2 regions of the Bacillus paramycoides genome follow, and region 1 is predicted to be linked to the other one. Evidence: riboswitches for the same ligand, from Rfam matches in the RefSeq annotation. Region 1 holds a riboswitch; the other holds the start of a gene.

The links. A riboswitch is a leader RNA that binds a small molecule or an ion and turns the genes downstream of it on or off. The one in region 1 is predicted to bind thiamine pyrophosphate.
Region 2: it holds a riboswitch for thiamine pyrophosphate, as region 1 does, so the genes downstream of both, thiT (energy-coupled thiamine transporter ThiT) here and thiC (phosphomethylpyrimidine synthase ThiC) in region 1, are expected to answer to the same signal.

What each region holds. Positions count from the first base shown of each region.
Region 1 is NZ_CP152427.1:4,986,549-5,002,249, forward strand. Features, by position in the region: gene AAG068_RS26015 (VOC family protein) at 1-1, shown strand, start outside; gene AAG068_RS26020 (YhgE/Pip domain-containing protein) at 42-2,042, opposite strand; gene AAG068_RS26025 (LysR family transcriptional regulator) at 2,178-3,062, shown strand; gene AAG068_RS26030 (transcriptional regulator) at 3,122-4,207, opposite strand; gene AAG068_RS26035 (hypothetical protein) at 4,302-4,448, opposite strand; gene cydA (cytochrome ubiquinol oxidase subunit I) at 4,705-6,060, shown strand; gene AAG068_RS26045 (cytochrome d ubiquinol oxidase subunit II) at 6,053-7,078, shown strand; gene AAG068_RS26050 (arsenic transporter) at 7,451-8,809, shown strand; gene thiC (phosphomethylpyrimidine synthase ThiC) at 9,064-10,824, opposite strand; TPP riboswitch at 10,937-11,052, opposite strand; gene lldP (L-lactate permease) at 11,124-12,785, opposite strand; gene AAG068_RS26065 (DUF4870 domain-containing protein) at 13,069-13,386, shown strand; gene AAG068_RS26070 (metal-binding protein) at 13,478-13,969, opposite strand; gene AAG068_RS26075 (YkvA family protein) at 14,020-14,385, opposite strand; gene AAG068_RS26080 (LTA synthase family protein) at 14,931-15,701, shown strand, end outside.
Region 2 is NZ_CP152427.1:4,636,583-4,652,283, forward strand. Features, by position in the region: gene feoB (ferrous iron transport protein B) at 1-1,920, opposite strand, end outside; gene AAG068_RS24105 (FeoA family protein) at 1,917-2,144, opposite strand; TPP riboswitch at 2,339-2,440, shown strand; gene thiT (energy-coupled thiamine transporter ThiT) at 2,526-3,143, shown strand; gene AAG068_RS24115 (sensor histidine kinase) at 3,347-5,221, opposite strand; gene AAG068_RS24120 (response regulator transcription factor) at 5,218-5,907, opposite strand; gene AAG068_RS24125 (class D sortase) at 5,944-6,564, opposite strand; gene AAG068_RS24130 (LPXTG cell wall anchor domain-containing protein) at 6,654-7,058, opposite strand; gene AAG068_RS24135 (hypothetical protein) at 7,236-7,568, opposite strand; gene AAG068_RS24140 (hypothetical protein) at 7,753-7,968, opposite strand; gene hpt (hypoxanthine phosphoribosyltransferase) at 8,129-8,656, shown strand; gene AAG068_RS24150 (diacylglycerol/lipid kinase family protein) at 8,915-9,817, shown strand; gene AAG068_RS24155 (DUF2199 domain-containing protein) at 9,860-10,369, opposite strand; gene AAG068_RS24160 (DUF7003 family protein) at 10,394-10,531, opposite strand; partial or broken gene AAG068_RS24165 (Rpn family recombination-promoting nuclease/putative transposase) at 10,594-10,956, shown strand; gene AAG068_RS24170 (hypothetical protein) at 10,996-11,214, opposite strand; gene AAG068_RS24175 (hypothetical protein) at 11,258-11,437, opposite strand; gene AAG068_RS24180 (YxeA family protein) at 11,513-11,860, opposite strand; gene AAG068_RS24185 (helix-turn-helix transcriptional regulator) at 12,078-12,536, shown strand; gene AAG068_RS24190 (hypothetical protein) at 12,609-12,992, shown strand; gene AAG068_RS24195 (DedA family protein) at 13,064-13,663, opposite strand; gene AAG068_RS24200 (class I SAM-dependent methyltransferase) at 13,663-14,241, opposite strand; gene AAG068_RS24205 (ABC transporter permease) at 14,387-15,701, opposite strand, start outside.

The DNA.
Region 1 (15,701 bases):
AAAAAGAAGCTATCCGAAAAAATCGGATAGCTTCTTTCATTTTAAGAAACTTGTTCTGCATTCGTTTCCTTATGCTGTATATGACTCGTGATCCAAGCAATTCCGCCGGCAACAACGAGATAGCATAATAATATTAAAATTTGCATTTGTAATTGCGACCAATCTCCTAAAGAAATCACATCTTGTAGCCCTCTAAGAGAATGGGACATTGGGAGAAATTGTCCAATCTTGCTAAGAATAGCTATATTTAATTCTCCTGGGAAAGTACCACCGCTCGTCGCTAATTGCAAGACGAGAAGTGTTACCGCTAAGAACTTTCCAACAAGACCAAATACCGTTACTAACATGAGAATAAATGTCATGAACGTAAAGGAAATAACAATACTTGATAAAATAAAGAGTGGCACACTTGCAACTTCTAATTTCATAGCTCCTAGCACAACCACATCTACTAGTAATGCTTGAATAAGTCCAATTACATATACCAATCCTAGTTTATTAATAAAATGTACCGTTCCGCTTACCTTCATATTTTGTCTACGGCCAAGAGGTAAAATATTCGATGCCATAATTCCGCCAACATAAAATGCAAGTGATAAGAAATATGGTGCAATACCTGAACCGTAATTAGGTACATCAGAAACTGTCGACTTCACTAATTGAACTGGCTCTGAGAACATCGTATTGCGTGCATCATCATTGCGAACATCCGCTATCTTCTCTGCTCCATCTCCCAATTTCGTAGAAAGTTCCTTCGCACCATCGTCAAGTTTAACAAGTCCGTTCGTTAACTGATCAGCACCATGATTTAGCTCTGTTCCGCCACTCGCAAGGTGATTTACACCTTCTTGTAATGATGTAAATCCACTTCCCCACTTCGTAAATCCATTAGCTAAATTCGCAGCACCATCTGCAATCTTTTTCGTTCCAGTAGTAGCCTCATTTAACTTAACTCCAAATGTATTCATGCCTTCTTCAATCTTATGCTGACCATCCGCAAGCTTCTGCGCACCTTGTGTCAATTGTTGTTGGCTATTATTTAAAGTATTTGTTGCTTTAGCTAATCCATTAGAAGTAGCAACGATTTTTTGAAAAGCAGGGTCTTGCTGCACTTCTGGATGACTTTTCACGTAATCTTCTAATTGTTGCTTTACACTATTTGCTGCATTGTCCGCTTTCACTTGCCCCTCAGCAAGTTTCTCACTTCCGTTCACCCATTCATTTGTACCCGCACTTAATTCACTAACCCCTGATTGCAAAGTTTTTTCACCTTGCGTCAATAACTCCATCCCGCTATGAAGCGAGTTTGCTCCTTGGTTTAGCTCGTTTGCTCCGCCAGTTAAGGCTGATTGGCTAGCAGCAAGTTTTTCACTTCCCTCTTTCACTTTTGATGTTCCGTCACTTAAACGATGAATACCATCTGCAAGCTGATTCGCCCCATTTTTTGCATCTGTCGTTCCTTCATGTAACTTCTCAGCCCCATTACTTGCATCACTCAATCCTTGTGCTAATTCTTGAAACTTTGAAAAGACACCTTCTGTATAAGATTTCGTAATACTATTTGAAATTTTTGTTTTCATATTTTCAACAGCTGTCGTTCCAATTTGAGCTGCTACAAAGTTTTTACCCGGATTTACTTTGTACTGAAGCTGCGCTGGCTCTGGTTTCTCATCCATAAGTGTACTTACCTTTTGAGAGAAATCCTCTGGAATCGTAACAACCATATAATACTTATCTTCTTTCAACCCTTCATCAGCATGTTTTTCTGATACGAAATGAAAAGCTAGTTCCTTATTCTCTTTTAAATTTTTTACAAAATCGTCTCCTGCATGAATTGTTTTTTCATCCATCGCAGCACCCTTATCTAAATTTACAATCGCAACAGGTAATTTATCTAATTTCCCATATGGATCCCAGTATCCAGCTAAAAAGAATCCTGAATAAATTAAAGGAACGATTAATAAAAAAATTAAAGCGATACGTCCATGTTTATGGTGCCACATCGCTTTCCAATCTTTAAATATAAGTTGAATTCCCTTCATGAAACATACTCCTTCTCCTAATTTCACACCATTACAATGGTTTAACAGATTTACTATACACGCCACTTTCCATACTGTATAATACATCTTTAATTATCAATTCATTCCTTTTGGTCTATAGAAAGGAGATTCAAAATGGAACTTCTTCAACTAAAATACTTTCAGACAGTCGCACGATTAGAACATATGACAAAAGCGGCTGAGGAATTGCATATCGCACAACCATCGCTCAGTAAAACAATCGCTAGATTAGAAAAAGACTTAGGCGTCCCGCTATTTGATCGCCAAGGTCGACAGATTACATTAAACTCTTTTGGGAAAGTATTTTTAAAACGAGTAGAGCGCATTTTTCATGAATTAAGTGAAGGTGAACGAGAAATTAAAGATTTAGCTGAATTACAACAAAGCTCTATTACACTGGCAGTTTCTATTCCGAGAATATTACCAGAACTACTCGGTTCTTTTTTACTAGAACATCCTAACGTTCGTTTCCAACAGTTTCTCGCATCTACTCCTTCTATGAAACGACAACTAGATAATATAGAAATTGATTTTTGCATTTCTTCTGTGCCAATTGAAGGCGAGGAAATTATGTGGGAACCACTTATTACAGAAGAAATTTTCTTAGTCGTCCCTTCAGGTCATCGTTTATCAGGACGCGACAGTATTCATCTGCATGAAGTAAAAGACGAACCATTTATTAGTATGAACACTGGTTACGGATTTCGGCACTTAACAGATGAATTTTGCAAGAAAGCTGGTTTCACTCCGCATATCGCTTTTGAAGTAGATGAACCAACCGTAATTAGCGACCTTATTAAGCAAGGTCTCGGCATCGCTTTCGTCCCAAGTTTAACTTTATTAAAAAATTCTACTTTAGCATTAAATAAGTTACGTATTATTGAACCGAATTGCGAGCGAACTATCGGCTTAAGTTGGTCGAAAAAACGCTATTTATCAAAAACTGCTCAGCAATTTCGTGAATTCGTGATTGACTACTTCTCTAATATTAGGACGTAAAATTACATCGATAAATAACGATATAAATAGAAGGTGCCCCCTCAAAAGGATGGCACCTTCTATTTCTTACTCTTCTCCAATTCCATTTCCGCTAAAAGTGGCAATACGTTATCGAAAATATGCGTATTATTATTTTCGCCCGTTACGTATCCACCGTAATATCTACTAAATACATTATCATTTCGAAATGTAACCATATGATCATATAGTTCCTTTGCAAACTTTGTATCACCTGTTTGTAGTACGTACATAATCGTTAATCCGTAAGCCGCTGGTGATTCATAATTCACAGTTTGTTTTCCCGTTTCTAAATTGTAACGGCCGTATAGCTTTCCATCCTCCTGAAATTTCTTCTTTATAAATTCCAAGTAAGCATCTGATGAAAGTCCACCTAGACTCCGGTGATAGGCAACGTATGATTGATCAATTAAATTCACTTCTTTATCGTACGTAAATGTACCATCTTCTTTATACTCTTTCGGGAATGCCCAGCCATGCCTTGGGTAATCCGCTAACAATTGAACGACTTCCTGATATTGCTGAGCAGAAACTTTACCGTACTTCTTCATATAAGAGAATGCGTGCGGATTTAAGTATGATGTAGTTGCAAAGTTATTTTGTTTTCCTGCATCTGCATCATAATAATCAACGTAATAATTACCTTTCTTATTATAACGAATTACAGCATCGCTCAATTGATCTGCCAAGGTTTTATAACGCTCTTCCTTATACATTTCATAAGCACGATATAATTGTTCTATAATACGAAGATCATCTATAAGTGCATTGGTAGCAGACTGTATTTCTCCCTTTTCAGAGATTTTCCATATAACGATTTGATCCTTATGTACAAAGTTATTTTGAATAACCTTAACTTGTTCATCGAATAACGCTTGATCGTCTTTATCGAGTGTATATTGTAGCCATAGCCCTGCCGATTCCGATAAAGCTTCACGGCCCTTCGCTTCACCCGTGCCTGCCTTTGTATCCGCTAAACGATATGTAGCAAGCGTCCCATTTTCATTCACCATATGTCTTAAAATAAAATGTTCTGTACGGTTTCCTTGTATAGCTGACCAAAATACAATTCCACCTAAAGCGATTAAGAGAACAACTCCAACCCCTATATATAAACGTTTCCTCAATCTATTCACCTCCCTAATAAGGCTATCCTTAATTTTACCAGAACATACGTAAAATTAAAAAAGACAATCTATTAGATTGTCTCCCGTTCCTCTATCACTCACATACCTCTTTAGAAGGTCTATATAGCGATTCCACAAGTCGATCATACTCCCGACGCGTAATCTCTTTATTATACAGCTTCAATAATAAATCTCTATGCTCTTTTGAAAATGCCATCTTTTTAATGACTTCAGGATACATAAAACATCCTCTCCATTTCACATAAACTTCTTCACCCCGGAAAAACAGAACTTATGTTCGCATAAAAGATTATAAAATATTCCTTACTAAAAAACAAACAAAATATTATTAAACATTAACTTCTTTCTTTTCATAATATTCAAACATTATATTACCATATCCACTTTTTAAATACATATATATTTTTGGTAGTTTTTTTGAATAAATCTTCCAATTCAATCAGAAAATAATGGCAAAAAAGAAGAGGAGTTTACATATGGATACGGTAACATTAGCAAGAGCATTTTTCGGTTCTTCATTAGCATTCCACATTATCTTTGCAACACTTGGCGTGGGACTTTCATTAATGATTTTTATAAGTGAAATACTCTATCACTGGAAGAAAGATTCCGATTACGCCATCATGGCGAAAAGATGGACGAAAGCGTTCGCCATCCTTCTCGGTGTAGCAATTCCGACTGGAACAATCGTTGGTGTGCAAATCTCACTTCTTTGGCCTGGTTTTGCCAAAATTGTTGGGCAGGTTATTTCTGTTCCCTTTCAAATTGAGATTTTCGCCTTCTTTTTAGAGGCTTTGTTCATGTCCATTTATGTATACGCAGCTGACAAACTACCTCCATTCATGAGATTAATCTCATTATTCTTCGTCATGATTGGTGCCACGGCATCTGCCGTGCTTATTACATCAGCAAATACATGGATGAATACACCAGCGGGCTTTTCAATGGGGCCAGATGGATCCGTTTTCAACGTTGATCCGTGGAAAGCTTTCTTTAATCCGAGTTTTGGCACGAGCGCATTCCATGTTGTGATTACAGCCTACGCAACTGGAGCTGCTGTCATTGCCTCTATCGCTGGATTTAAATTATTAAAGAAAAATTTAAGTGAGCGTGAAGTGGCGTATCATAAAAAAGGACTGCTGTTAGGACTCGTCGTGACATTTATTACAGGGGCTACGATGTGGCTTTCGGGACACGAATCGGCAATTGCCTTACATAAGCATTCCCCTGAAAAACTTGCATCTGCTGAAGCTTTATTTGAAACGACGTCACATGCACCGTTATCAATTGGCGGCGTTGTAGATCCTAACACACTTGAACTAAACTATGCACTAGAAATTCCGAACATGCTTAGCCTACTAGTGGGACTAGACCCTAGCACCGTCGTAAAAGGACTAAATGAATTCCCACAAGAAACATGGCCACCATTTTACACACATACACTATTCAACTTAATGGTCGGCACCGCTGCCTTCACCTTTGCGGTTGCAGCAATTGCCCTCTTATATTGGTACTTTGTTTACCGAAAAAAAGGCGCAGAATTACCGAAGTGGCTTCTTTGGGGAGCGGCCGCATGTGGACCAATTATGATGCTCGGCATTGAATTTGGATGGATTTTTAGTTGTAGCGGTCGCCAACCGTGGACCATTTATGGTATGCAACGTACAGTCGACGCTTCTACACGCGCTGATTTTGTCGGTCCTTTATTTATTCTATTCATCATTTTATATATTGGACTCGGTATTTTAACTGTTTTTGTACTACGGACATTCTTTAAGAAACATCCGCTTACAAATGATTTACATCACGAAGGAGGCGATTCTCGTGCATGAGGAAAGTATTGCAATCATCATCTTATGGGCTCTTATTTTCGTTTACAGTATATTAGGGTCCATCGATTTTGGGGCAGGTTTTTGGGGCATGGTATACGCAAAACATCCAACGCTCGCTGCTAAGCTTGCCAACCGATACTTATCACCAACTTGGGAAGTAACAAATACATTTCTTGTCTTTGTCGTTGTCGCTTTTCTCGGTTTCTTTCCGAAAGCCGCTTTCACCCTTGCGACAGTCATGTTCGTACCAGTTATGTTAATTTTAATACTCATTGCAATTCGCAGTACATTCATGGTATTTGCTTACTCTGTACCAAAATATCAGTATCTTCTTCGGGTTATTTCAGGTATTACCGGGCTCTTAATTCCAGCCTTATTAATTACCGTTTTACCCGTTACAGAGGGGGCTTATATTACAATGTCTGAAGGAAAAGAAGTACTCCTGTATGGAAAGCTTCTTTCTAGCCCAGTGATCTACTGTTATATGCTCTTTGGGCTAACTTCGGAACTATTTCTCTCTTCTCTCTTTCTTGCTGATTTTGCGAGAGAGCAAGGTTCAGAAGATTCGTATAGAGTTTATAGAAGAAACGCCATCATCCTTGGTCCTGCAACACTCGTTACGGCGATTATCGCCCTCGTTGTAATGGACCCGGAAACACACTGGCTTATGCAAGGACTCATAAAGCAATTCCCATGGTTTACAGTTTCTATCGTTTTATTCGTTATCGGGTACTCTTCTCTTTGGTGGACAAACAAGAAGTATGACTCACTAGGATACCCTCGTATTGCCGTTTTAGCAGTCATCGCTCAATATGCATTTGCAAGTTACGCTTACGGTGTTGCACATTTACCTTATATTATTTATCCTGATGTAACTGTATTTACAAGCTTTACAACGGTCGAAACATTCTATGCATTGCTTATTCTATATGCAATTGGCATTGCAATTTTATTACCAGGATTTATTTTCTTCTGGAATTTATTCTTGAAGGATCGAACTTTTTTAAAGGAAAAATAATCCACCCTTGGAGTCTGTCCCAAAAATCATATTGGGATGGGCTCCTTTTGTCATGTTTTTTCGACAAGTTGATATATTTTAAAAATCACTGATATATTTTGAGTTACGCCGATATATTTTAAAAATTGCTGATATATCTCAATAATTGCCCATATAATTTCTATTTACTATCTTACTGCCCCACTAATTTATAGACACCTCTCACAATAGTTATTTCACTATTCATGACACTTGTCCTTTCGCTTGAAAAACACATATTCACTTTATTCCATTATATGTCTAGTTCTTCCTATTTTTCGCTGAATATACTACTAATACAAACCTTGAGACAAGCTACATTGATTTAAGGAAAAGTAGAAAGGTAGGTAAAATATGAGCATTGAAATATGGATTACTATTATTGTATTCTTCTTAACGATGATTGTTATCTTTTGGCGACCCCGTGGTTTAAATGAGGCGTGGCCGGCAGCAATTGGCGCTGGCATTATCTTGATTACTGGACTTGTATCAAGACCAGACGTCATAGACATTATTAGTAAAATTGGCGGTGCCTCTATAACAATATTAGCGACCATCGTTATGGCAGTTATATTAGAAAGCTTTGGCTTCTTCCACTGGTCCGCAGCGAAACTTGCAAACTTAGCAAAAGGCTCTGGTCGCCGTTTATACTGGTATATTCAATTATTATGTTTTCTTATGACTCTTTTATTTAATAATGACGGTAGTATTTTAATTACAACTCCAATCTTAATTCTTCTTCTAAAAAACCTTCAATTAAAACCGCATCAACAAATCCCCTATTTATTAAGCGGTGCTTTAATCGCTACTGCATCTAGTGCACCAATTGGTGTAAGTAATATCGTAAACTTAATTGCATTAAATATCGTGAATATGACTCTTTATATGCATACTGCTATGATGTTTGTACCTGCAACATTAGGACTATTGTTTATGTCATGGCTTATGTATACAGTGTTAAAGAAAAAGCTACCAAAAAAATTACCTGTTTCTTCATATGATATCGAAGAAATATTCTTCACAAAAAACTTCCATCCGTTAAAAGGAAAAAATTCAGTTGATACGAAACAAAAACGGACAAGATTCATGCTAAAAGTATTAGGCTTCGTCTTCCTTATGCGCTGTCTTCTATTCGTTGCATCCTTCTTATCCATCCCAATTGAAATTGTTGCCGTACTCGGTTCACTCATTCTTCTCATCTGGAGATGGTACTACTTACGAACGAATCCTGTCGACATTTTGAAAAAGACACCGTGGCACATTTTAATTTTCGCTTTCTCTATGTATGTCATTATTTACGGGCTTCATAATGCAGGATTAACAGCGGCGCTTGTAAATTGGCTTGAGCCAGTGGTAAGTCAACATCTACTCTATGCTAGCTTTGCAATGGGCGGACTTGTCTCCCTCCTCTCCAACGTCTTCAACAATCACCCTGCACTTATGATTGGGACAATCACATTAACAGAAATGGGACTAGATCCAATCACTTTAAAAACGATCTATCTCGCAAACATTATTGGTAGTGACATCGGTTCACTATTATTACCAATCGGTACGCTAGCTTCCCTCATATGGATGTATATCCTGAAACAAAACAAAATTAAAGTAAAATGGAAAGACTATTTAAGTGTATCCCTTATCGTTATTCCACTCACAACAGTCGTCACATTATTCCTCTTATTCTACTGGGTACATCTCTTCTTCGCCTTATAAAGTGAAACTTTAATTAGTAGGGGGTTTCTTCATCCCCCACTGATTATCAGCCCTCACCAATCGGACTTTAATGGGCAGCCCGCCCCCCACCTAAATTCTTTGCTTTCGCTGAATTTTGAGGTGGGAGTCTTACTGCCCATTAAAGTGGGATAAACGACAGAAGCCCGCTTTGCTACCGTCTTAGCAAAGCGGGCTTCTTCTATATTTAAGTTAGGTACTACAGTGTGATCAATCAAGTAAAGAGGTGTAACGTGTTATTGGTATAAATGACTACCTGTTTCTTTAAATTCTTTCGCTTTCTCTTTCATTCCTTTTTCAATTGCTTCTGTCGTTTCTAAATCATTTTCTTTCGCATATTCACGAATATCATGTGAAATTCTCATACTACAAAACTTCGGTCCGCACATGGAACAGAAATGAGCTGTTTTCGCGCCTTCTGCTGGCAATGTTTCATCGTGATATTCCATCGCACGTTCAGGATCTAAAGATAAATTAAATTGATCGCGCCAACGGAATTCAAAGCGAGCTTTTGAAAGTGCATCATCACGCTGATGAGCCGTTTTATGCCCTTTCGCAAGATCAGCTGCATGCGCTGCAATTTTGTACGTAATAACACCCGTGCGTACATCATCTTTATTCGGTAAACCTAAATGTTCTTTCGGCGTTACATAACAAAGCATCGCCGTTCCAAACCAGCCAATCATCGCAGCTCCAATTGCGGATGTAATATGGTCATAACCTGGTGCAATATCTGTCGTTAATGGCCCAAGTGTGTAAAACGGCGCACCCTGACAAATATCAAGTTCTTTCTCCATATTCTCTTTAATTAAGTGCATCGGTACATGCCCAGGTCCTTCGATCATCACTTGCACATCATGTTTCCAAGCAATCTTCGTTAATTCACCAAGTGTTTCAAGTTCAGAGAATTGCGCTTCGTCATTTGCATCTGCAATCGAACCTGGACGTAATCCATCTCCAAGAGAGAACGAAACGTCGTACTGCTTCATAATTTCACAAATTTCTTCAAAATGAGTATACAAGAAGTTTTCTTTATGATGGAATAAACACCACTGTGCCATAATCGAACCACCGCGTGAAACGATACCTGTCGTACGCTTTGCAGTAATCGGAATGTAGCGAAGTAATACGCCCGCGTGAATTGTAAAGTAATCAACGCCTTGCTCCGCTTGCTCAATTAACGTATCACGATACACTTCCCACGTTAAATCTTCTGCAATTCCATTTACTTTCTCCAGCGCTTGATAGATCGGTACAGTCCCAACTGGTACAGGCGCGTTACGAATAATCCACTCACGTGTCGTATGAATATTTTTACCTGTAGATAAATCCATAATCGTATCTGCACCCCAGCGCGTTGCCCACGTCATCTTCTCTACTTCTTCTGCGATAGAAGAAGATACAGCAGAGTTTCCGATATTTGCATTGACCTTCACATGGAAGTTACGTCCAATAATCATCGGTTCTGCTTCCGGATGGTTAATATTTGCTGGTAAAATAGCTCGACCTTCCGCGATTTCCTTACGAACAAACTCAGGCTCTACTCCTTCACGGATCGCAACATATTCCATCTCAGATGTAATAATGCCATTACGTGCATAGTGCATTTGCGTAACATTTGCACCTTGCTTCGCTCTAAGCGGTTTGCGACCCATTTGCGGGAAAACAGGTGTATGTTTCGAAGCTACCTTCACACCGTCATCCTCTGGTTTCACTTCGCGTCCTTCGTATGCTTCTACATCCCCGCGCTCTAGGATCCAAGAGTGGCGCGGCGCCTGCAACCCTTTTTCCAGCTCCACTTTATACGCAGGATCTGTATAAGGACCGCTCGTATCATATACACGAATTGGTGGATTCGGAATGCCGTTCGTTTCACTTTGTTCAATCTCACGCATCGGTACTTTCATACCCGCGCGTGGCCCATCCACATATACTTTCTTACTTCCTGGTAAACTCGATTTCAATTCAATTTGCTCAGATGAAACAGATTGTTTCATAACCTTTGTTGCCCCCCTGTACGTGACAAGGACGAGATATGGCCAGCGTATGCCAAAATAAAAAGAGCCAGGTCCATAAAAAAATAAGGACCTGGCTCATAAAGACATCATTATGTAAAGCCGTTAACTTCCCTACGCTGGTACGAGCCAGATCAGGTCCAAAGGGTTAAGAAGTTCACGCGCTTCTCTCTCAGCCTACGCATACGTTAGGCACCCCTAGTTTATCACTGATTTAATTTTCAATACTTTCTCATCATACACGATAATCTGAAAAATGCAAAGTTTATTTCTTTTGTTACTTATGGAATCATCCACGTTAAATAATATGCCTGTACATACGTCATAATACCAACAATAATTACGAAGAATAAACTATGCTTCACTGTAAAGCGGAATAAATCTGATTCTTTTCCAGCAAGTCCAACTGCTGCACAAGCAATTGCAATCGATTGCGGAGAAATCATTTTTCCTGTTACACCGCCCGTTGTATTTGCTGCAACAAGAAGCACTTCAGATACACCGACTTGCTGCGCTGTAATCGCTTGTAAATTCGAGAACAATGCATTTGCTGACGTATCAGATCCTGTTAAGAATACCCCAATCCAACCTAAGAATGGTGAGAAGAACGGGAATAGTGCTCCAGTTCCTGCAAGCGCTAACGCTAATGTAGAAGATAAACCAGAATAGTTTGCAATAAATGCAAATCCTAATACGAATCCGATAGATAGAATTGGCATTTTAAGCTCATTTAACGTTTCTTTAAATGTCGCTACTGCATCTTTTGCACTCATTTTCAAAATAAAGATAGAAATGATACAAGCAATTAAGATTGCTGTTCCTGTTGCTGATAATACATCAAACTTCAAAATCGCCTCGTAAGGCGTCGGTTTATTTACAATTGGCTCTGCTTTCATTACTAAATTGTGTAAGCCTGGAATTTCAAACTTAAACACGAGGCTTTCTAATGCGCCGCCTGGAGCAAATAACGCTTTAAAGAAGCTTTGACTCCAAATGACTACCATCACAGTTAAAATAATAAATGGAGACCATGCTTTTACAACTTTCCCTACTGTTAATTCCGGCATAGATGTTGCCGTCGTTGTCGCAGCTACTTCACTATTTGCTTGTTTAGACTGATAAATTTCTTTCGGCTGCCAAACTTTTAAGAATAGCGATAAACTCACTAAGCTTACTAGTGCTGACGTAATATCCGGAAGTTCTGGTCCTAAGAATGTCGCTGTAATGAACTGCGTAATTGCAAATGAACTACCCGCTACAAATAGAGCAGGCCATGTTTGTCTTACTCCTTTAAATCCATCCATTAAAAATACGATAAAGAACGGAACAAATAATGATAAGAACGGTAATTGATGTCCAGCCATTTGTCCAATTTTATGTGGATCAATACCAGTTACTTGTCCAGCAACTGTAATCGGAATTCCCATCGCCCCGAACGCTACTGGTGCCGTATTTGCGATTAAGCAAAGACCCGCTGCATATAAAGGATTTAATCCAAGACCTGCAAGAAGCGCTGCCGTAATCGCTACTGGTGCACCAAATCCTGCTGCTCCTTCTAAAAATGCTCCGAATGAAAAACCGATTAAAATAACGAGTAAACGATGGTCATTCGTAATGGATAATACAGATGCACGAATGACATCAAATTGACCTGTTTTCACAGATATTTTATATAAAAATACCGACATAATGATAATCCAAGCAATTGGCCATAATCCGTATAAAAAACCATATCCGGTCGCTGCCATCGCCATTGTGAACGGCATCTTATAAGCGAATAACGCCACTAAAATTGTAAGTACAACTGTAATAAAACCTGCCACATACCCCTTCATGCGGAAAACTGCTAACGCTAAGAAAAAAAAGATAATCGGAATAAGTGCGACCGCTGCCGAAATCCAAATATTTCCGAACGGATCATAAACTTGTGTCCATGTGTTCATTGTTCTCTCCCCCTAAAGAATCCCCTTTTAAATAGAATAATCTCATCAATAGACTATCAGGTCATCATACCTTTAAGTCTAAAATAAAAAACGTTTAAGAAAACGTTTTCAATAATTTTATCACAACAAATTCCATTGCAAAAGATTTTTTCGAAAATTTTATTATTTAATATGAAAATCTTACAAAAACGTCACGTTCTTGTAATGTTCATCGATAGAAAGCTCGCTACATTTCCTGCATAATAAAGATATAACAACGGATATTATTTATGAGGTGATATATATGAACGGAAACAAAATATTAGCAGCTTTATCATACTTTAGTGTATTATTTGCTCCTATCTTATTCCCAATCATTGTGTGGATCGTGGGGGATTCTGAAACGAAACCACACGCAAAACGTGCTCTATGGACACACATTATTCCAAGTATCGCGGCATTTATCGGATTTATTATTCTAGGAATTATGGGTATCGGATCAAATCAACCAGACGTAACACTTGGTATTGGATCAATGATCATCTTATGTATTTGCGGTATTATTAGCTTATACTACTTCATTTGGAACATCGTAAAAGGTATTAAAATACTGACAGCTTAAGTTTAAACAAACGTTTGATTAAAACAGCACGTTAATACGACAAACTTTTAATAAGAAAAAAACGTCCCAAAATATCTTTTGGGACGTTTTTTTATCTTCTGCGTTTTTTCTTTTTTCTCATCATTTTTTTGCGGCGCGTATTCACTTTATCCGCTATAATGTGAAGCGTACTTGCTACAACAATTCCCATTACGAACGTTACAATTTCAACCTCATGTTCCTTCGCCATTTCTATTAAATTTCCATCAAACGCGATTACATTTAATAGAAATAAAAACGGAGAAAACACAATTAACATGTATGCAATACGAATTACATCACCAAGTATAATTGTATGTGTAAAGAAGGAGCGATGCGGCATAACCTTCTTATACGGATACCAAAATATACGCAGGAATCCCCATTTATTATACGCATTACTATACGTATCTAAATCCGGTGTTAAAAATGTAGTACCTACTAGAAAACCAATTGCAAAAGTTAATAAAAAATCAAAATTTGTTAATCCATACGAAAAGAGCATAAACAAAACAACCGGAAGGGATATTAAGTTTATTTTCGTATGCGTTCTTCCTGATGGCATAATGCACTTCCTCGCTTACGTTTGCCCTGTCACCATATGACAGTTCTCACCTATTGATCTAATTTCTGATCGATAAAGGATGTGTCTATATCCGAACCAAACCATTCTGCCAACTTCACTCGTGCCTTATCTTTCACATCTTCATTGACGTATAACGACGCTTGTAATAGCGCAGCCATTAACGCCCCTAAATCATCCGTATAACCAATTCCAGCAACGAAATCTGGAATTGCATCAATCGGTGCAATAAAATAAGCAAGTGCTCCAATTACAATAATTTTCACTCGTTTTGGAACATCCGGTTTCTGCAAAACGTAAAACAATAATAAACTTGCATAAATAACCGATTGCCCTGCTTGTTTTGCAACATGTTTCACTTTTTTCCAAAACGCTTCAACTGAAAATTTTTGTTCCATGTAAAAGCCTCCCTATTTTTTAAAAGAAATAAGCTACAATATGTTATCAGTAAAAGTTCATCAAAATTACACATAATCTATCAATGAACTTTCATTGTAACAAACAAACGAAAAAAGAACAAGTGTTCGTTAATTTTTACATACTTCCCTTCATATAATAGGTTTCTAGATAACCACTTACCCATTGTCATTTCTTATTTCTCAACAAGAAAATTTTCACTTTCACTTAACATTCTGCTCTACCTTTGTTATATTTTCTAGTTGACGGACATATAAACGAATGTTAAAGTTTTCTCTGGTAGTGACAAATCTTATACAAAAAATGTAAAATGTTATAGTGTTTCTCAGAAATGAATTTTGTTGTATAATACAGAAATGACGTTATGCTTATGAGTAACACAAGAAACTAAAAGGGTATGCATAGTTATAGTCGTATATGGGTGAATATAGAACCTCTAATTATGGCCAAGAAAACTATGTATTTTTTATTTTAGCATTTTTCGCTCCAAAATCGACCAAGCCTGATAGAGAAAGGGTGGAAATGAATGAAAGAAACCTTGAAATCACAATTTCAAAATGTGCGTTTCACGGTATTCGTAGCTTTAGCTTTATGGCTGAAGACGTACCTTATTACACGCACAAGCTTTGATTTAAAACTTGAATCTTTCATGCAAGAATTCATTTTATTCCTTAGCCCATTAGCAGCATCATTACTGCTTGTTGGTCTTGCATTATTTGCAAAAGGGAAAAAACGTAACTATATAGCACTTGGAATTAGTTTTGTTTTAACAATCGTTCTTGTTGGTAACGTAATGTTCTACGGATTCTACAATGACTTCGTTACTTTACCAGTACTAGGACAAACATCTAACTTTGGAAGTTTAGGTTCTAGTGTGAAAGAATTGTTTAACTACAAAATTATCCTTGCATTTGCTGATATTATCGTATTCTTTATTTTATTGAAGAAGATGAAGAATTTTGCACCGACAGAACGTGTAGCACGCCCAATGCGCTCCCTATACTTCGTGTCAACAGTTGCAATTTTCTTCGCAAACTTAGGACTGGCAGAAGCTGAGCGTCCTGAACTATTAACACGTTCATTCGACCGCGTTATGCTTGTTAAAAACTTAGGTTTATATGTACACCAAGTGTATGATCTTGGCTTACAAGCAAAATCAAGTTCACAAAAAGCCTTCGCTGACGGTAGTAAATTACAGGAAACAGAGAACTATGTAAAAACAACGCAAAGCAAACCAGACCCAAACATGTTTGGTACTGCAAAAGGGAAAAACGTAATTGTTGTTTCTCTTGAGTCA
Region 2 (15,701 bases), 350 kb from region 1:
CACGACAGAGAAAATCGTCCACTTTGCTGATCCTGTTTCACGTTTAATAACGGCTACTGTCGCTAAACACGGAACATATAATAAAATAAAGAACATAAATGCATATGCTGATAGCGCCGTATAATGTGCTCCCATTACATTTCCTAGCACATCTTCTTTCACCGCATAAATAATTGCCATTGTAGAAACGACAACTTCTTTTGCTAAAAATCCTGTTAAAAGGGATGCCGCAGCTTGCCACGTTCCAAATCCAAGTGGTGCAAATAGTGGCGCGATAAATCCACCAATCATCGCTAAGTAACTGTCTCCCATATCGACACCAAATCCTGATGGACCTGCATAGTTTAATAACCAAATGACAACCGAACCACCGAAGATAAATGTACCTGCTTTACGAACAAATCCTTTCCCTTTCTCCCACGTACTTAACCATAACGTTTTCGCTTGTGGCACGCGGTAAGGTGGTAGCTCAATAACGAAAATAGATTTTTCCGCTTTTAAAATGGTAAGGGACATAATTTTTGTAACTAATAACGCAAGAATAATACCTGCAACATATAAAGAAAACACAACAGTTGCCTGACTTTGAGGGAAGAATACTCCTGCAAATAATGCATATACAGGTAAACGTGCCGAACAAGACATAAACGGTGTTACAAGAACTGTAAGTAAACGTTCTTTTTCTTGTTCAATCGTTCTCGCTGCCATAATACCTGGAACATTACATCCAAAACCGATAATCATCGGAATGAACGCTTTTCCGTTTAAACCGAAGAACTCCATAATTCTATCCATAACAACTGCAATTCGCGCCATATATCCTGAGTCTTCTAATAATGAAATGAAAAAGAATAGTGCAAAGATTTGCGGAACGAATACTAATACAGCACCAACACCGGCAATAATACCTTCTGTAACGAGTGCTTGAATAAAATCAGAAGCTCCGACACTTGTAAGTCCAGCTGTCACCCAATCCGTAAGCTGTCCACCAAAAAACTCATCTAGCATATCAGATAAAGGTGTACCAATCCACGTAAACGTAACCTGAAAAATAAAAAACATGACTGCTAAAAAGATTGGAAGTCCTAAAATTTTATGTGTAATTAATCTATCAACTTTTTCCGAAAAAGGAATTTTCCCTTCTTTCTCATGCTGCATAACATTTGTTTTTAACTTTTCAATATACGCTTCACGAGTTTTGTAAATGTGCTCCTCCAACGTACAATCAAGTTTTCCTTCTAAGCGAGATCGAATGGCTGCAAGTTCCCTATAAATTGGTAATGCTTTCATTTCTTTTTCTACTACTTCGTTATTGCTTAGAAATTGAAGAGCTAACCATCTTGGATGCTTATAATTCGCTTTCTCTAAAAGAGAAATCACCTCTCCGATTCCTTCATCCATTTGTACACCATATGAAATTATGAATGGCTTTTTCTCGTTTTTGTCATTTTCTTTAAGAGTCGCAAGTAGTTCTTCACAACCTTTTCCGCTTCTTGCAACGACAGGAACGACTGTTACACCTAATAGTTCTGATAATCGTTTTACATCAATTATAATTCCTCTTTGCTTCGCCACATCAATCATATTTAAACCAATTGAAACTGGCTTACCAAATTCAAGTAATTGCAACGTTAAATGCATATTTCGTTCAAACTGCGAGGAATCTACAATATTTAACATATGCTGAAATTCTTCTGTTAATAGAAAGTTTGTTACAACACCTTCATCACGCGAAACGGGATTTAAATCATAAACACCTGGTAAATCAATCAATGTTCCTTGCTTATCTTTTAATTTACCAACCTTCTTTTCTACTGTTACACCGCTCCAGTTTCCTACATATTCATAAGAACCAGTAAGTGCATTAAATAATGATGTCTTTCCTGTATTCGGATTCCCTAGCAAAGCTACCTTATTCACGCTAATTCCACCTTTATCATTTTCGCGTCACAATGACGAATACTAATTAACTGTCCACGACACTCCAATGTACAAGGACCTTTGAACATCGCTTTCTGCTTCACACGAAGTTCGCTTCCTTCAGAAAGACCAAAAGCAGCCAGTCTTCTCTTTAATAATTGATCTAACGACTGAACGCTTTTTACTAACACTTTCTCACCGATTTTAATATCTACTAAGCTCATAACCTTCCCCCTCCAAAGAGAATGATAATTATTTTCAGAAAAATTATAGCACACTCTATTTCTCTTGTACTATACCCTTTTGCTTCATATTTATTAACATTTCACTACAATTCTATTTCAATAATTGTCATACTACATTCGTTTGCCATTCTCATCCATTTCGCTTACAATAAACAATAGCAAATAAAGAATCTCGTTATCACTGGGGGAGCCATGCCGCTGAGAGGGAACACTTCGTTCCGACCCTTCGAACCTGTTAGTTAATGCTAACGCAGGGATTGTGCAAACGTCCGAAATACATACCTCTTTTTATTTACGTATTTCGTATCCTCCTATGATATCTATTCTTTTTTGTACAACTTGGATTTAGGGGGAGACAACATGCGTAACACCAATTTACAAGCGATGATCGAATCTGCTATTCTTGCAGCCTTCGCCTTGGTCATCGACATTTTACCATTATCAATTAAACTTCCAACAGGCGGTTCCATTTCATTTGCTATGATTCCTATTTTTATTATTGCATACCGCTGGGGCTTCAAAATGGCTTTCTTAGGAGGCTTAATTTGGGGATTATTACAAATTGTTGTAGGCGATGCCATTATCGTCACACCGATTCAAGTACTCATTGAATACTTCGTTGCTTTCGCATTCATTGGATTTGCTGGTTTATTCTATCGTCCAATTCAAAAAGCACTTTTAGCTTCCAATGAAAATAACGAAGGAAAGAAAGTTCTTGGTTACATTATCCTTGCTACATTTATCGGTAGCTTTGCTCGCTACTTCTGTCACTTTATCGCCGGTATTATTTTTTGGGGACAATATGCACCGAAAGGTCAATCAGCAGTTCTATATTCATTAATTGTAAACGGCAGTACAATGCTCGGTTCTTTTATTTTATGTACCGTTTTACTTATATTTTTATTTCTTACTTCACCACGCTTATTCAAGAGCATTGGTGCCTATCAACTAAACTCGAAGAAAAAGAGCGCTTCATGAGCGCTTTTTTTCATATCGTAATATCAATTAAAAATACAATAAATGCACAAAAGAAAATAAACACCATTATACTTAGCCAATTGCTATGCACGGTTCATCGACTCCTTACATAACCTCATTTTCTAACCAGATTATATCGCTTAAAAATAAAGATTAGGTAAAGATAATATGAAAATAAATTAAAAAAGCGTAGCATGTATCATCTACACTTTTTTCGGTAAGTAAAAGTAAAATAATACACCGTCTTCTGTATTCTTTACTCCATATTCAGCTTCGTGTAATTCTAAAATATTTTTAGAAATAGCTAGCCCAAGCCCCGTCCCACCTTGCGAACGTTGACGGGCTGCATCCACGCGATAAAAACGATCCCAAATTTTATCTAATTGCTCTTCTTCAATGTGAGTACCTTTATTTTCAATACACACTTTTATACGATCCTTCTCATCTATTATAGAAATAATAATATCTTCTTTATTTGGTGTGTAACGTATAGCATTCGTAATGAAGTTCACGATGACTTGTTCAATCCGACTTTGATTTGCAACTACTTCAAATGAACATATATTTTTATGCACATGCAGTTCTTTTTTCTCTATTTCCACAGAAAGATGTTCACATATATCTTCAATTACAGCATCAATATAAAATGGTCCCTTTTTCATTTTATATGTACCTGACTCAAATTTAGCTAACTCAAGCATATCCAAAATTAACGTATCCATTTTATCTACTTCTCGTTCCATTGCTTGAAAATAGTACTCTTTTTTATGCTCAGCTACTCCGTCTTTTAAAATAGAAATACAGCTTTTCATAATACTCAGTGGCGTTTTTAATTCATGCGAAACACCAGAAATGAATTCTTTCCTCGTATTTTCTAACTTTCTTTCTTTTTCAATGTCTTGTTCTAGCTGTCCAATATGCGAATGGAGCTTATTAGATAATACATTAATATTTTTCGATAAATCACCAATTTCATCTTTTGAAGTAATCGGTATTTGTTCTGTGAAATCTAAATGCGCTATTTTCTTCGTTGTATCATTTATTTTTAATAACGGCTTTGCAATTTGTTTAGAGTAATAGAACGAAGCTAGAAAAATGAGAACGACTACAAATGCAATGATGTAGATGTAGTAATCTTCCACCATTTGTACAGCTTCATCTACAGGCTGTAAAGAAGCCATCGCATATATATATGTTACCGATCCGTCTTTTTCTTTTATTGGCTTGATTAATAATTTATATTTTATATCATTCTTTTCATAATCCATTATTTGTGTTGCATCTTTTATTTGCTTACCTTCTTTTAATAATAATTCAGCTTGAAATTCCTTTATATTATCCAAAAATAAATTATTTTTATAAATTGGATTTACCGGTCCTTTTACATCAGGAAATTGTACTTTCGTAATTTTCCCTGCTAGATTGAAATCCGAGTTATGAGCCGCCCTCTTCTGTTCCTCAGCACTCATAACTCCAGAAACTCCTTTTCTTTCCACAGCGATAGGCTCTTCAGCAACTGTCGGCTTACCACCACTCATCTGAATTTCCTTTGCAGCTAATTTTTTTCCTAACGGTTTATTCAGCCAACTCAAATTTGCCTTTTCTATATGTACATAACATGCGATGAAACTATCGTCTCGTTTTAGCCCATAAAAATAGACTGACCGCCCTTCTAACTTAGGCAGTGTCCCACCTTCAATTTCATCTATGGTCATGAGATAGTACAAAGGCATCTTGATTACCTTTTTTCCAAACTCCTTCTCTGCCCTACGATCTAAAGTAACCTCTACATAAAAATCATCCACATGTTTTAAATTTCCATTCTGATCTAATGTCGTAATCCATGTATTATTCTCTCTAAAAAAGTCTTGCTCCAGCTTCTGAATTCCTTCTGCACTTCCTGCATAGTTCAAATAATTCTTTTCAAAGGAATTTAAATTCACTTTAATATCTTCTACTTTTCGATTCGCATAATATTGTTTAAAAAATATCGTTTGTCCAATAAATATCGTCGCTAAAATTAACATGCACAATGCTGTTGTGAGGGTAAATAATTTTAGTACAATTCCTTTTCTCATACATTCCCCTCAAATTTATAACCTGTTCGTACTACAGTTGTAATGTACTTTGCTTTCTCTCCTAATTTATTTCGCAAATTACGAATATGGCTATTAACGGTTCGGTCATCACCAGCAAATTCGTATCCCCAAATTCTTGAAATGAGTTGCTCTCGCGTTAAAACAATCCCTTGATTTTTCATAAAATACGCTAATATTTCAAATTCTGTATGTGTTAAATTAATGTCTGTTCTATCTATCGTAACAGTACGCGACGGGAAATGGACGTGAATACCATGAATGGATAATGTATCATCTTCATTCTCTAAAAGTTGCTTTGTTACTTTTCTACTCTCTAACAATCTTTTCGCTCTAGCTAATAAAATGGGTGGGCTATACGGCTTCGTCACATAGTCATCCGCTCCAAGTTCAAATCCAAGTAACGTATCATCTTCATCAACACGTGCTGTCAGCATAATAATAGGAACCTCGGATGTTTTACGGATTCTTCTGCAAACGGACCACCCGTCAAGTTCCGGCAACATAATATCTAAAATAACTAAATCAACCTCTTCTTCCTCAAATACAACTAAAGCTTCCTTCCCGTCTCTTGCTTCAAACACTACATATTGCTCACTCAAAAAATAATCTTTTAATATTTCACGTAATATATCTTCATCTTCTACAATTAAAATATTTTTTGACATAACTTATATCCCCTCCTGCTTTCAAAAACTATCACTTCATTTTGAATAACTACCAGTTAACTTCGCCTCGATAATATATCTATCTGGTGCATCCCCTATATAATCAAATGGATAGCAAGTCGTCAGTGTTAATATCGGTTCTTCTTTTTTTATAATAACAGTACGATCATCCGCATGGGTAATCCATATCTTTTGAATTTCGTATGTGTAAGTTTTATTATCATACTCTAAAACAAGAGTGTTTTTTTCTTTTAACTCTCCTAAATCTGTAAATACAGTATCCCGGTGCCCACTCAGTACCGTATGTCCCCCTCCAGATGGTGTTGTCGTTACATCACTAACGAACATTCCCACTCCTTTTTTCAGCGTTGCCTCATCCGCTCCCCAGTATATAGAAAACTTCTTCTTTATTTTCGGTATATTTAATAGTGCAACCTTTTCTCCTTCTTTATGTTCTGTTTGAGATGAAGGTACTTGGGAAGTTACAGGTGTTTCGTAAGAAAGTTGATTATGTTGTATATTTTCAAGACTCTTTAGCTCTTCTTTCGTTAATTGTTGAGCAGAACTTTTTCCTTTATACCATTCCATAGCGTAATATGATCCCATACATAGTCCTATGGCCATCAATATGATACCGATATAATTGAGTAACTTCATGTTTCATCCCTCCATGCCAAAAATGGTAGGAATAACCTACCATTTTTAATATATGAAATTATTCCATTCTTTATAGGACAATATTTTATTTACGCCTTCACTTTATTTCGACGTTTCAAACCAAATAATGTCCCCAACCCTATAAGACATGCACTTAGTGCCATCATTGCTACATTATTGGATGCTGTGTTTGGTAATTTCTCACCTTGTCCAGCTGGCTTTGTTACTTCTTTTTTAGCTACTTCATTTTTTTGCTCAGCTTTTATCGCTGCTTCTTTTTTCGCCATATCATTTTTCAATTGTTCTTGTGATATTCTCTTTTTCTCTTCTTCACTTTTTTGCTGTTCTTTAATCAATGCCTCTTTTTTCGCTTTATCGTGCTGCAGTTGCGTCTCTTCTTCCTTTGTTACTGTTCCAGTATCCGCACTTGCTACTGAAGAATATCCTACGGTTAACAGTGCCATTGCACAGATTGGTAATAGTCTTTTTTTCATTTTAGTTCTCTCCTTTTATACGTTTTACATCACTTCGCATCGGATGTATCACTAGAATAAACAAGAGATATAAATATAAAATGCAGATGAAATATATTTCATTTAAAGATTTCATGGTAGACAAATAAAAAAACATCGCAATATATACGATGTTTTTTCGGGTGTGTGTCTCAATATTTACATGTTACTTTCGCTTGATGTAGAAGTAGAATGGGCCGGAGCGATAACTAATTGTCTCGGCTCAGTTTTCTTTAAGTGATTTTTGACGTTACACTTACGACGTTGAACAACCCACGCTTTAATAGGGTTTGTCAAAATAACCTTTTGCTCTTCGTTAGGGGTCTCTTCTTCAAACCTACAACTATCGCTCCACTTACTCCATTTCATTGTAAATTTAGAAGAAGAATGATCGTCTTCTCGATCAAACAAGTGCAAAAAATCCATCTCGCCAGCTAGCATTACGGTGTTGCTAGTTGCTAAAAAAGAAAAGGTCGTCCAACGTTTCTCCATGCCCTCCTACTCCTTTTTCACATATAGAGTGCCTAAAACTTAATTTACCTAAAATATGCTTGCCTTTTACCTTACACCCATAGTTTATCCAAAACACTACTATGCAACTATCGATTTCCCTTACAACTACCTTACATTTTTGTAAGAAACAAAAAAACCTTCACTATGCATATGTGAAGGTCTCTTATTTCTTATCTATATGGTCTTTCATATCATCAAGTCCAGCTTCTTGCAGCTGTGACATCATACCATGGGAAATTGCGCCTAATACTAAAGTCATTCCAATTAGTGAAATCCGAATCGCTGGTACATCAATTATATAAGCCAACAATCCAAGAACAATTGTTAATAGTAATGCTTTTATAAATGTTACAGTTGTGTACTGTTTCTTCTTCATTATAATCACCCTCTATGGAAGCGTTTTCTTAATATAATTAGTATATCATATCATCAGATGATTTTGTTGGTATTTTGTAAAAAATTACTATCTCCTTTGACTTTTTCCTTTCTATCCTTTACAGTCGAAATGTTCACAAGTTTTACACTGTAGGAGGACTCCAATGAATATTGAAATAAAAGACACTTTAATTTCTGAAGAACAATTACAAGAAAAAGTAAAAGAACTAGCACTTCAAATCGAACGTGATTTTGAAGGAGAAGAAATCGTAGTCATCGCTGTACTAAAAGGATCTTTCGTATTTGCTGCTGATTTAATTCGTCACATTAAAAACGATGTAACAATCGACTTTATTTCTGCATCTAGCTACGGAAATCAAACAGAAACAACTGGAAAAGTGAAACTATTAAAAGATATCGATGTAAACATTACTGGAAAAAATGTGATTGTCGTAGAAGACATTATCGATTCTGGTTTAACACTTCACTTCTTAAAAGATCACTTCTTTATGCATAAACCAAAGGCACTCAAATTCTGTACGTTACTTGATAAACCTGAGCGCCGCAAAGTGGACTTAAAAGCTGAATATGTTGGCTTCCAAATTCCAGACGAATTTATCGTTGGCTACGGCATCGACTGCGCAGAAAAATATCGTAACTTACCATTTATTGCTTCAGTTGTAACGAAATAATCGTATAACTTAAAAAATCGATAGTACATAAAATTTATATCGGCGATTTTCAAAATATATCGACCGTATCTTAAATTATATCGGCGATTTCTCAAATATATCGACCGTAACTCAAATTATATCGGCGATTTTTTAAATATATCGACTTACCGACAATAACTGACAATCTTAGCGCCTTATTAATAGGAAGAAGCTGTTCTGAAATACATCGGAACAGCTCCTTTCTTTCCATTACAAAAAAATAGGGAGAGATGAAAAATGACAAAAACAAAATTTGAAAAAGTACTCCTCATCGTAAATCCAAAAGCTGGACAAGGCGACTTACATACAAATTTAACGAAAATCGTACCACCTCTTGCCGCAGCTTTTCCTGACTTACATATCCTTCATACGAAAAAACAAGGTGATGCAACAAAATATTGCCAAGAGTTTGCTAGTAAAGTAGATTTAATTATCGTCTTTGGTGGTGACGGAACAGTATTTGAATGCACAAACGGCTTAGCACCTCTTGAAACTAGACCTACACTTGCAATCATTCCAGGCGGAACTTGCAATGACTTCTCTCGCACACTAGGCGTTCCGCAAAACATTGCAGAAGCAGCAAAACTTATCACTAAGGAACACGTAAAACCAGTTGACGTTGCAAAAGCAAATGGACAACATTTCTTAAATTTCTGGGGCATTGGTCTCGTATCTGAAGTATCAAACAATATCGATGCAGAAGAAAAAGCAAAGCTTGGAAAAATCGGCTACTACTTAAGCACAATTCGAACTGTCAAAAATGCTGAAACATTCCCAGTAAAAATTACGTACGACGGACAAGTATATGAAGACGAAGCTGTCCTTGTTATGGTTGGAAACGGTGAATATCTTGGCGGGATCCCGTCCTTTATCCCAAACGTAAAATGCGACGACGGAACACTTGATATTTTCGTAGTCAAATCAACAGGCATTCAAGCGTTTAAAGATTATATCGGAAAGAAACTATTTGAAGACTCAAATGAAAATGACATCTTCCACGTAAAAGCGAAATCCATTCATATTGAAACAGAAGAAGAAAAAGAAGTAGATACAGATGGAGAAAGCTCGCTTCATACACCTTGTCAAATTGAATTATTGCAAGGACACCTTACGATGATTTATAATCCTGCGGTTGTGTAATAAAAAAAAACGAGTGCTGGCACTCGTTTTTTCTCTTCTAATCTAGTTATATTGTTGAATCATTTCTTGTATTTCTTTCACTCTCTCTAAAGTAATTCCATTTCTTTGTTCGATCGCTAAAGGATGCTCGGTTGGCTCTAATTCAACATACGGTGCCATTCCAACTTCTCTTATATGTATATTTGTTTTTAAATTTAATGTTTCTGGATAAACTGGTATTTCTACAGATAACCAACCAAAATAAGGGTCACTATTTTCTCGGTCTCTCTCATCCCACTTTTCTAATACTTCATCATAACTTTCTTTACTAAGTGATACCCACACAGTCCATATGAAATTTTCGTGGTAATCAATGATAGGAATCTCTAAACAACCTCTAATAAAGTAATGTTCATCGTCCATTACGCAAAGTTCTGATGTTAAATGGAAGCGTTCCTCTCTTTCATGAGGCGCTACCTCGTAATAATAATATGGTGCTTCACTTCCGTAGCATAGAGGTAGTGCAAAACGATTCATTTGTACTTTTTCTCCGGATTTTCTTCTTCTTTTCATTTATTATTCTTTCTCCTATCCTTTTCAGTCACAATCATACTCCCCCCAATTTTCCCAGTGCGTATTAGAATCCTTATTCACAATAATACTTGGATCTTTCTTCTCTATAGCAGCTGCTACTGATTGGAAGAATTCAATTTCACTAGAGTATAACATAGACATATTTGTTTGCGACATTCTAATAATATTGCTAAAAAAGTAGCAAAGTTTCCTGTTTGCATGCCCTAGTTCTTTTTAGATACAATGAAGGAAAGAAGCAGCTTAATACATTGGAGGATATTGCTATGAACCAAGACCCTATTTTACAAAAAGCAATAAACAAGTGGGAACGTATGAGTCAAGATTCCTCTTTCCGACAAGCCTATGACGCAAGGGAGAAAGTTTTAATGGATGAAGCTGCAAAATTCGCCCATGCAGAGACAGAAGGTATGAAAAGAGGCATGGAAAAAGGGCGAAAAGAAGGGGTTCAACAAGGAAAAATTTAAATGATTAAAAGTATGCATGATCTTGGTATACCACTTGAAACAATTGCTAAGGCAAGTAAATTAAGTGCGCATGAGGTTGAGCATATTTTAGGACATAAATAATAATGAAAAAGAGCTTGAATTGTTTCAAGCTCTTTTTTATCAACTTCCCTCGATATCATCCAATTGGGTCTTATAACATTCATCACACTCTAGCATAGTAGGAAGAATCTCTCTTTCATCAGGTAATAACACCCTCAAAACTTCTCTATCAATCTCTACGACATACTTCATAATAATGGGATATCCTTCAATAATATTCGTATACTCAATCCCTTGTTCAAACTTTTTTCCGCTCTTTATTTCTTCTATTTTCAACATAAAAAAACCGAAACCATACAAAATGATTTCAGATTTCCTATAATTAAAATATTACATTACATTTCGAACAAAAAGGAGCAGAATTGCCTCTCCTAATTTTCGTATTACATTTTGGACAATATACATATCGCTCTTCTATCTTTTCTCGTTCTATCATATGTAAGGATACTATTCTCATACTACACATAATCCCGATTAATATAAGGCTAACGATGAGTAGCATAACTCTCACTCCTCCCTTCTATATTTTACCATAAAATAATAAAGCCGATCCCCACATTGAGAATCGGTTTTATACTTACAATCCTAACTTCATCTTTGCTCCATCAGGAATTTTATCTATCGTTACTTTCACTTTATCATATAAGAACTTACCTCTCGTAAGCACATGCCAGTATGAACCTTTTGGTAATTCATCTACTCCGCCAATTGTCACTTCTTTTTCCTTACCTTTTTCATCATAAGCTTTCACTTTATATTCACAACCTTTATTTCCATCTAATTCTTTACCATCGTTATCAATTATTGCATAATGGTGCTCTATATCAAGAAATGGATTCATTTTATCAATCCCAGCGCTCCCCTTTAATAAATATGCCGCTCCTGCGACGATAACAAGTAGTGATCCAAAAATAAATCTTTTCATCTATATTCCGCCTTTTATTATGTTTTCTATGAGATGTTCCTAAGTATAGGGCCCATTTCTTAATAAAAACTCGTACTGTTTCTTAACATTTTCTTAAACTAAAAGTGAAATATTAATTAGTAAGCTCAAAAAACAAACAAAAGAACTCTTCACGCTACAATTGACAAAATTACATCTTTAGTGTAATTTTACACTATAAAGAAAAAGGAGCTGCATAATGGATAAACAAGAATTTATTGAACTCGTTAATTCAAAATTAAAACTCATCCGTGTTGAAAATAATCTATCACAAGATAAAATGTCAGAAATTATCGGTTTATCAAAGAAAACATTAGTAGAAATTGAAAAAGGAAGACGCACACTAACATGGTCAGGTGCAGTTTGTGTCGTAACACTCTTTGAACAGAGCGATATAGTCCAGATGACATTTGGGGATGATGTGAATGAAATTATAAAAACAATCGCTTTTACACATTACAATACGAACTTCCCGAAGACTTTAGGAGGAAAAGTGTGGTGGCGACAAATAAAAGAATTAAACGGTTATCAAATACAACAAAATATTTTATCCCAACATTATCGAATTTTAGATAAAGAAGACCGTAGAATATGCCATTCATTCGAACTAGATGAAATTGAACAGCGATTTATGGAAATGGCAAAAACATCTCAGTAAAGTGAAATTTTAATCAGTGTTTTTTGCTGCCCACAAATAGCAGAATAAAATAAATTACGGAGTATAATTCAAATGAAGAAACAGATACATATCACTATTTTAAATACGCTAATCATTAGCACGTTAGTATTCAATTTATTTATTTTCACATCAAGAATGAGCTTTTTACCTTGGTATATTGAAGATGGTTGGGGCTATTTAGGATTATTATTTACATCCTTAATTTTCTTACTTTGCTTCTTTCAATCTGCAAAGCTTCATAAAGACGGAAAGTTAACTATGCTGCAAAAGTTCATTCCTCTTGCTTCTGCCATACTTTCAATCTTCGTTCTTATCATCCCATCAAGTGATTTTATGACTGTATTAGCCAACTTGATTAATACGATCATATTAACAATTTATATAACTGTATTTCAAACAACACCTAATGTAAGTAATGAGAAGCTATCACATTAAAAGGGAGAGTTATTCTACAAAATAACTCTCTCTTTTATACTACTCTCAATAAGCGTAAGCCTTCATTCTATTTACTTACTCATCACCGTTCTTCTTCTTTGCTTATACAAATAAGCACCACTCACAACAACAAAAACAAGCCCGCCAAAATACACGCCATACTCTATTACAATCGCTACAATACTTTCAATATGTTGTCCAAATAAAGAACCGAGCACAAAGTAAACGAGTGTCCAAACAAATCCTGTCGTATAGGAATACAAGGCATACGTCTTAAATGACATGTTATTCATTCCAACTAAATATGGTACGATATGTCTTACAACTGGTATGAAGTAGCTTGTGACTAACGCATAATGGCCATACTTCTCTACCATTTGTTGAGACTTCAAAAGATACTTTGCCTTTTTCCTTTTCATTAACTTATCAAGTACTTTCGTACCAAATATTTTTCCTACTATATAACCTAAAGATAGGCCAGATACAACGCCTAAATATGTTAGTAAAAATGCTGACATGACACTTAATATTCCTAGTGAAGAGACAAAACCACCGCTCATTACGATCATTTCGTCTGGAATTGGCATACCGATAATACCTAACCATAAACAGAAAAATAGTGCCCAATAACCATACTGTTCAATATAAGATAATAATTCATGTAATTCCATTAGGCATAAGCTCTCCTTAACTCTTTTTTACAGCTAAAGATGTACGCTGGCGGGAAATTGAGCCACACTTTTTGGAGCGTAATTTCAGGGAAGAAATGTTGTATAAATCCTTTTTTCACAAGTGAATATTGAAATGTAATAAATTCACCATTCTCATGTATCGCTTCCATTACATTGTTTAAAATACGCCTTGAAACTTCTTCTGGTAAAGAAGTAAACGGTAATCCTGATAAGACGTAGCCAATGCATTCTATATTGAACTCTTCCATATACTTCTTTATATTTTCAGCTGAGCCGTGTACAACAATGACGTTCTGCTCATTTTTAAACTTTCTCTGTAACTCTTTACAAAACACTTCATTAATTTCAATAAGAAGAAATATTGTTTCCTTCCTCTTTCTCTTCATAATTTCTTTCGTGAAAACACCTGTACCAGGACCTAGCTCTACGATGCATTTCGCTCTATTAAAATCAATTACATCTACCATTTTTCTTGCTAATATTTTTGAACTTGGCGCAATCGCACCAGTATGTTTCGGATGTTTTATAAATTCATGTAAGAATGTTATGAGTTGCATGTAAACCTCTCCCCCATTCGTTCAATAGTTTTTAACTTGTTTCTAAGTATAACTATCGTTTCTTAACAAAAATTGAGGAGATTTCTTAAGATTTTATGAAGAATGAAAAAAACAGCTACCGCTTATAGCGATAGCTGCTCACTTATTATTTCGCACTCACAATCTTATAATAAGAACGAACTGTTAGGAAGTAATATCCGATATAAATGACGCCATATACTCCAATACTAATTAGAAGCGGGATCATAATTTCGAATGGTAATATATTTGACAAACCTTTTAGTGCAAATAAACTGTGTAAAATACCAATAATTAACGGAATAGCAAAGATAAAGCTCACTTGTTTTGCGATAGCTCTCTTCATCTCTTGCTTCGTTACACCAATTTTATGAAGAACAACGTAACGATCACGGTCAGCACTTGCTTCTGTAAGCTGCTTAAAGTAAATGATTGAGCCTGTCGCTAATAGGAAAACTAATCCTAAGAATAGCCCAATGAACATCATTAAACCTGTCGTTTCAATTCCCATTTGGAATCCTGTATAGAAATCGTTAAATGGTTTTAAAACTTCCGATTCGCCTGCTGGCATAATGCTTGCTAATTTCGCTGTTAACTCTTTACTATTTCGCTCACCTTTTACATCAATATTTTTTACAGTACGTGTTTCATGTACTTGTTTCGCCTGCTCATATGTTTGATCCGGAACAATTACAAATAGTTCATTTAAGTTTGTAAGACTTCTACTATTTACCCCTCTAATGTTTAGCTCTTTCGATTCATTCCCAACAGGAAATACAGCTTTATTTCCTGTATAAAGAGGACCAAAATCTAGTTTTTCAATATAGAGGCTATCGTATACAAAGGCTTCATTCGCACCTAAGTTTACAGGCTCTACATCTAATCGTTTCGCAATTGTATTAAAGCTTGATTGAGAAATAAGCTGGTACTGCTTCGTAACATTATAATGTGTGTTCAGCACTTGATCTGCTCTTTCACCTTTAAATGTTCCCTTCACAGGAATCATTTCAACTTCTGATTCATATGTCACTGGATGATTGCTCTTCTCTCCAGCAAGTATTTCTTTTACTTTTTTATCTAGTGCTTCATCTTTTTTCTCGTAAGAATAACTATACGGAGCAGCAACTTTTGATTGCGTAAATGTGTTGTAATACATCGTAACTGACGTACCAACCGCTGTTAATGTCACTGCACTTAAAATAGCAATTGTCGCTAATGATTTCGCGTTTCCTTTAATACGATATAGTAGTTGCGATGTCGTTACCATATTCATACCGTTATAAAACGCTGACTTATTATTTCTTGCGCGCTTCAATACAAATACTGTGAAGAACATAAACAATAAATAAGTTCCTGCTACTGTCGCTAGTAAAATGTATAATGCAACGACCATAAAGTCTGCATACATAACTGCTTTCATGTACATTAACGCTAAGAAATAA